DNA from 3 places in the Arthrobacter sp. 01T419 genome. Region 1 is predicted to be linked to each of the others. Evidence: riboswitches for the same ligand, from Rfam matches in the RefSeq annotation. Region 1 holds a riboswitch; each other region holds the start of a gene.
The links. A riboswitch is a leader RNA that binds a small molecule or an ion and turns the genes downstream of it on or off. The one in region 1 is predicted to bind S-adenosylmethionine.
Positions count from the first base shown of each region.

Region 2: it holds a riboswitch for S-adenosylmethionine, as region 1 does, so the genes downstream of both, AC1DLO_RS18715 (hypothetical protein) here and AC1DLO_RS02180 (aminotransferase class V-fold PLP-dependent enzyme) in region 1, are expected to answer to the same signal.
Region 3: it holds a riboswitch for S-adenosylmethionine, as region 1 does, so the genes downstream of both, AC1DLO_RS19665 (DUF1737 domain-containing protein) here and AC1DLO_RS02180 (aminotransferase class V-fold PLP-dependent enzyme) in region 1, are expected to answer to the same signal.

Region 1 covers NZ_JBFTQF010000001.1:450,971-453,222, reverse strand. Annotated here, with positions in the region: gene AC1DLO_RS02180 (aminotransferase class V-fold PLP-dependent enzyme) at 1-1,045, opposite strand, end outside; SAM riboswitch class IV at 1,081-1,193, opposite strand; gene hisN (histidinol-phosphatase) at 1,353-2,165, opposite strand.
Region 2 covers NZ_JBFTQF010000015.1:160,574-162,825, forward strand. Annotated here, with positions in the region: gene AC1DLO_RS18710 (sodium:solute symporter family protein) at 1-850, shown strand, start outside; SAM riboswitch class IV at 999-1,118, shown strand; gene AC1DLO_RS18715 (hypothetical protein) at 1,134-1,454, shown strand; gene AC1DLO_RS18720 (hypothetical protein) at 1,483-1,671, opposite strand; gene AC1DLO_RS18725 (VIT1/CCC1 transporter family protein) at 1,978-2,252, shown strand, end outside.
Region 3 covers NZ_JBFTQF010000017.1:70,046-72,297, forward strand. Annotated here, with positions in the region: gene AC1DLO_RS19655 (O-succinylhomoserine sulfhydrylase) at 1-325, opposite strand, end outside; gene AC1DLO_RS19660 (rhodanese-like domain-containing protein) at 326-736, opposite strand; gene AC1DLO_RS19665 (DUF1737 domain-containing protein) at 733-990, opposite strand; SAM riboswitch class IV at 1,001-1,113, opposite strand; gene AC1DLO_RS19670 (hypothetical protein) at 1,194-1,553, opposite strand; gene AC1DLO_RS19675 (Lrp/AsnC family transcriptional regulator) at 1,609-2,040, shown strand; gene AC1DLO_RS19680 (ornithine cyclodeaminase) at 2,201-2,252, shown strand, end outside.

The sequences.
Region 1 (2,252 bases):
GGTGGACGGTCACGCCGTCGATCTCGTTGAGGCCGTCAATCAAATGGGAGCGGATGGCGGCTTCGTGGGCGTGCCACTCGTCATGGTCGAGGCTGGCGATGACCTGGGTAGCCCGTGCAAGGGTGGCAGCACCGAGTACGTTCGGGGAGCCGCCTTCGTGCCTGGCCGGTCCCGTCGCCCAGCTGACGGAGTCAAGGCGTGCCTCGCGGACTGCGCCGCCTCCAGCAAGGTGGGGTGTGCCGGCGTCGAGCCAGTCGGGACGACCCACCAGGACGCCTGCACCGAACGGCGCATAGAGCTTGTGCCCCGAGAAAACCAAGTAGTCAACATCCGTGGCGGCAATGTCGATCCGGCGATGCGGGGCGAGCTGCGCCGCGTCCACCACAATCCGCGCGCCGAATTCGTGCGCCAGGGCAGCGAGAGCCTTGATGGGCAGGATCTCACCGGTCACGTTCGACGCGCCGGTGACTGCCAGGAGGCTGATGCCCCCGTGGGAGAGGGCGGTGCGCACATTGGCGATAGTCTCGGCCAAGGTTCCCGCGGCAACGATGCTGCGGTGGGGGACGCCTTGCCACGGCAAGAGATTGGCGTGGTGTTCGATGTCCAGATAAAGGACTTCCCCAGTGTGCCGACCGTCCTCAACCGGCAAGCAGCCGGCCAGAAGATTGAGGGAATCGGTGGTGTTGCGCGTGAATATGACGGAATCGTCTGCCCGCCCGCCAACGAAATCACGGACGATGTTGCGGGCGTTTTCATAGACCGAGGTGCTGATCTGGGATGCGTAGCCTGCGCCCCGGTGGACGCTCGCGTAGTACGGCAGGATCTCGTTGAGGTACGCGGAAACCACTGTCAACGCGGGTGCCGAGGCGCCGTAGTCAAGGTTGGCGTAGCGGACGTGGCCGCCCTGGATCAAGGGTGCCTGCAATTCGGCGCCGGTGACCGCGGCGAGTGGGCGTGATGCCGGAGACGGGCGGGCTGATTTGTTGTGCTGGGCTTCTCCGTCGAATTCGGAGACGGTGGGAGAAGTGAACGTGGCTGTGCTCATGGGACCTCACTCAAGAGGGACCCCTGCGTGCAGGGGATCCGCGCTTGCCGCATCCGTTCCGGACCGGCCGGGTCGTCACCCGGGGCACCCCGCCGCGATGGAGGGTTGCCGGCCAGCAAACCGGGGTTTCGCGCTGGCACTCGTGACCTGTAAAGAGACTAGGACACCGGCAAGGCGGGTTCCAATGTGACTCCGATTGTTAAGCGGATTATTACGGTGGCCGGAAAATGTGCCTTCTGCCGAAGAAAAAGTGGCGGTCGTCCCGAAAATGGGACGTCCGCCGTCGATTATTCAGTGAGCAAGGGGCTCAGAGCAGGTCGTCGAGCTCGGGGTTGAGTCGTTTGAGGACCTCGGAGTGCAGGATCGAGTTGGTGGCTACGGCATTGCCGCCGAAGGGGCCGTCCGCGCCTTCGAGGGACGTGAAGCGTCCGCCGGCCTCGGTCACGATCGGCACCAGGGCCGCCATGTCGTAAAGCTGGAGTTCCGGCTCGGCGGCGATGTCCACGGCGCCCTCCGCCACGAGGCAGTAGGACCAGAAATCGCCGTAGGCGCGGCTGCGCCAGACATCATTCTCCAGTCCGAGGAAGTTGTCGAGGGAACCGTGCTGCTTCCACTCGGAAAGTTCGGAGTAGGAAAGCGAGGCATCCTCAAGCCGTGACACATTGGATACTTTCAGCCGGGTGGCAGCGGCAAGTGACCGGCCCATATAGGCGCCCGAGCCCTTGGCAGCCCACCAGCGCTTGCCGAGCGCCGGAGCACTGACAAGTCCCACCACTACTTCGCCCTCGTCCACGAGGGCGATCAGCGTTGCCCAGACGGGTACGCCACGCACGAAGTTCTTGGTCCCGTCGATGGGGTCGATGATCCAACGCCTCGAGCCGTGGCCGGTGCTGCCGAATTCTTCCCCGAGAACGGCGTCGCGGGGGCGGGAACGGGAGAGCTGCCCGCGGATTGCTTCCTCGGCAGCCTTGTCGGCATCGGTCACCGGGCTCAGGTCGGGTTTGGTCTCCACCTGGAGGTCCAGTGCCTTGAACCGCTCCATTGTCAGGGAATCGACGGAGTCGGCCAGGACATGGGCCAACCGAAGGTCGTCGTTGTAGCTCGAATCGGGTTGGGTCATGGTTCCAAACTACCGTCTATTCGCCCGTGAACCGGGGAGGTAGGACGGCAAGCGGCGCGCAGTCAGTTGACGGTGCTGTTAATCGAT
Region 2 (2,252 bases), on a different contig from region 1:
CACGTACTTCGTGGTCTACACCCTTGGCCTGCTGATCGGCCAGGACATCTGGCAGCGCGTCTTCACCGCCAAGACCCCGAAGGTGGCCCGTTGGGGCGGCGCCACTGCCGGCATCTACTGCGTCCTCTACGGCGTCGCCGGCGCCCTGATCGGCCTGGCCGCCCGCGTGGCCTTGCCCAACATCGACGTCAAGGCACTCGGCAAGGACGTCGTCTACGCCGAGGTGGCAACGCACATCCTGCCCATCGGTATCGGCGGCCTCGTCATGGCCGCAGCAGTCGCCGCCATGATGTCCACCGCCTCCGGCGCCCTCATCGCAGCAGCCACCGTGGCCCGCGCCGACGTGGTCCCGTTCGTGGCCAGCTGGTTTGGCAAGACGATCAACACCGATGACACCGAAAACCCCGAGCACGACGTCAAGGCCAACCGCTACTGGGTACTCGGCCTGGGCATCGTGGCCGTGTTGATCTCCATGGCGGCGCAAGACGTCGTGGTCGCCCTGACCATCGCCTACGACATCCTGGTGGGTGGCCTCCTGATCGCCATCCTGGGTGGCCTGGTCTGGAAGCGCGGCACGGGCATCGCCGCTGCGTGGTCCATGGCCGTCGGCTCTGTCCTGACTTTGGGCTTGCTCATCGGCTACGCCACGGGAATCATCCCCAGCGAAGACGGCGTCTACGCCAACGATCCCATCTACTGGGGCCTCGGCGCCTCGTTTGTCATCTACGTGGTCGTCTCCCTCCTGACGCCCCCCACCGAGCCCGAGGTCCGCGAAGCCTGGGACCGCCGCGTTGCCGGAGCGGTTACCGAGGAACTCCCCCTGGAGGCCCACCCGGTGGCCACGCACTAGCTTCAAAGAGTTAATCACGACGGCGGCGCCGCACCTTCTTTCGGGAGGGCTGCGGCGCCGCTGCTGTGTTTGGAGTCCTTAATAGAGAGGCGCAGGGGGCTTTAATACAGAGGCGCCGAGGGCTGGCCTGCCTGTACAGTAGGAACAGCTTCAAGAGATGTGGCGCCAAGCTCCGACTTGCCATACGCCAACCCCATGTTCACGGGTGGTTCGGATGAAGAAGCGGCCCGACCCGGACCAGAGACAACCGAGCGGGCAAGAGCAACTCCACCAGGAGAAGGCAATGCCTTTGGAAACCGGCGCTAGAGCCACAGCCAGCCACACCGCACAGCCAGGCACCTTGGCCGCGCCCCGCGCCAGGCGGGTTGACGAATTCGTCCGGGTGATTCCCGGCGTCGACCTCTCCCAAGGTTCCATCACGTTCGTGGTGGATGGCCGGCTGGAACGCCACTGGCATCACGAGCCGCGACTCATCACCCAAGCCCTCTCACAAGCAGTCCAGCCTGCCCGCTGGTTCCCGGCCACGCGGAAGCTCACGCTCACAGTGGCCGCCACCGGGCACCGGGCGGGCGTAGAGCGTCACTTCATCCTGAGCGCGTTTTAGAAAGCCCAAGGCTCCGGGCTAACCGGTACTATTCGAGTTCTTCGTCCTCACGGTGTTCGTCGACGTCGAGCGGAACGGGCCGTTCGTCGTCGTCGAGGACCTCGGATTGTTCTTCCCAGTCCTCGTCCACCTCCAGGTCCTCGCTGTAGTCGTAGGCGGGATCGGCCTCGACCGTGGGACGGTCGGGGTGGCGGGCGTGGGTCTCGGTGCTGTCCATGGTGCAACCTCCGTTTGACGTGCCGCTGAGCCCATCGCCAGGCAGATCAGGCAGCCGGTCACCACGCCACCCCGCCAATTCGTGGACCCTGTCCATCCATCCCAGCACTGCCCCATCCGGTGGTCAAGGCCTCGCGGGGGCCCCTCCGTTTTTGAGGCGTACCTAAAACGTCGAGTAAGGATTACCGGCCGAAAAACCGCGAAAATTGGCGATAAAGTGGACGTGCAATGAGGCGATGAAGCCCGCCCCAGCAACCCAGGAGTCCCGGTGCACCCGCACGCAAAAACCCCGCATTCAGACAGTCCGTTGGACTCAAGCAGTCCATCGCAAGACGCAGCAGCCACCAAGTCTCCCCCGCCGTCGTCGGACATCAAGCGCTGGCGGCAGTACTTGGCCGACGAACGCGCCGAGGCCGCCGTATACCGCGAACTGGCTCAGCGCCGCGAGGGTGAGGAACGCGAGATCCTTCTGGCCCTCGCAGAGGCCGAAGGCCGCCACGAGGCACACTGGCTCAAGCTCCTTGGCGAACACGCAGGCATGCCGAAAGCTGCCTCCACCCGTAGCCAGATGCTTGGCTTCCT
Region 3 (2,252 bases), on a different contig from region 1:
CCACCCGGTCGCCCGCTGCCAGCAACGCACCCAGGGCGGTGAAGACAGCGGACATGCCCGACGCCGTCGCGAAGCACGCTTCGGTGCCTTCAAGCAGGCGGAGACGCTCCTGGAAGGTTGCCACGGAGGGGTTGCCGTAACGGGAGTAGACGAAGCGCTCGTCTTCGCCGGTGAACGCGCGCTCGGCGGCTTCCGCGGATTCGTAGACGAAGCCGGAGTTGAGGAAGACGGCTTCTGAAGTCTCTTGGAAATTGGTGCGGTCAAGGCCTCCGCGGACTGCCTGGGTGTCAGGGCTCCAGCCGGCGGCGTCAGGATTGAAAGTCACTTAGATGTTCCCCAGGTTCGTCGGAAGTCCACGGTTTTTCCAGCCGTTCACGGTTCGCTCGCCGTAGCGGTCAGGCTCGCCTTCAAAGCCCTCCAGGACGTTGTAGGAGGTGTAGCCGGCCTGTGTTGCGGCGATCGCGGCGGCGATGGAACGCTGGCCGGAGCGGCAGAGGAAAACCAACTCGGTGCCATTTTCCTCCGGGGCCTGCTGCTTCAGCTCGTCGATGAATCTCGAGTTGGGGATGCCGCCGGCGAAGTTCCACTGGATGAACAAGGGATCATTCTCGGTGGCTTTGGTGTCCGGGATGCCGATGTGTGCCCACTCGCCTTCGGTGCGGACGTCCACCAGAATGGCGCCTTGTTCGAGCTTGGCCCAGGCGTCGTGCGGACTCAGGTCGCCTGCGTAGCTCATGCGTGGCCCTCGCCGTCGAACTCTTCATCGAGCTGGTCTACGGCGTTGGCGACTGCCGCATCCGCGCTCGCGATCGCCGCGGGCAGGACGATGGCTTGCGCCACAATCACGTCCGTGCCGTTGAAGGTCGCGGCCGGGCTGCCGTGCAGCACGTATCCCTCGGCGAGGGCAGTGGAGATCCTCTCGCAGAATTCCCGCGTGTCAGGACCCGTGACGAGACGGTAGGAGAGTTTTTCTTCGGTGGGTTCAGGCATTGGTGCTCCTCAGTCACGCTTGCAGTTCGAAAGTGTCGATACGCCGAGTAGTCACCTGAGGCACCCCGCCGGAGAGAGGGTTGCCGACCAGCAAGTCAGGGCTTCGCGCTGGTGCTCATTACTCAAGAAGAAAATAACATCCGCGACGGCGGCCTGCATCACCGGCCGTCGTCATGTTCCGTAACCGGACGGCGGCCGAGGGCCTAGGCCTCGGTTTCATTCGGCAGCGGTTCCAGGCTTGCCTGGATACGGGGCGGAAGGGCATCAAGCCGTGACGCTACTCCTGAGGGGGAGTGATGAAAAGTGGAACCTTGGTGTTTCCGGATTTCCAGCAGCTCGTGTACGGATATCCCAGTGGCCGTGGCTAGTGCATGCAGCGAGAGGCTGTTGTGATGAGCCAAGGCAAAGACCACACCTGACAGGGCTTCGAAACCCTCCGTCTCGTAAATTTCCTTGACCAAGTTGGACATACCATTCGCATCATCGATTGATCCCGCGGACGCGGCGGTCGCCATGGCGGTCAGCGACCATGCGGCAGAGTCGGGGCTGATGTAAATGCTCATGTCGATACCCTACGGACTCGGCCCCTCTTGTGGAATGGGCGATACGTTTATCTTTATGGCAGCACTCACCGACCTTGACCGCCAGCTCCTCTCTGCCCTGAGGGAGGACGGCAGGGCGTCCGTGGCCAGCCTTGCGCGGAAGCTGGGCGTCGCTAGGGCCACCGTGAACAGCCGGCTTGAGCGTCTTGTCACCTCCGGAACCATCGTTGGCTTTACCGCGAGGGTCCGCGACGAGTTTGATCCACTTGCCATTCGGGCTATTGCGCTCATAGCGGTGGAGGGCAGGTCGGCGGACAAGGTTATTCGCCAGCTCCGGGGACTTCCCGAGATTTGGGCCCTGCACACCACGAACGGCGGTTGGGACCTCGTGGCTGAGCTACGCACGGAGAGCCTCAGCGACTTTGACCAAGTGTTGGGCAGGATCCGCGGGATCGAAGGGATCGTCAATAGCGAGACAAGCCTGTTACTTAGTTCCGTCCTCCGGTAGTCGCCCGCATTACGGACGCTTGCCGAATGATCATTGTGTACATACGTGTGCGTCATTTTGTACGGATTTTCAATGAAAAGTACGTACTTTGGCAATTGTGCATGCATATCGCCGCTCCGTAGCCTCGTAGCAACAGTGCTTATGAGGGAAAGGAGCGCACATGACGCGCTTTGTCGATGTCCGCAATATGGTTCGCTGGACGGCCGTGCGGG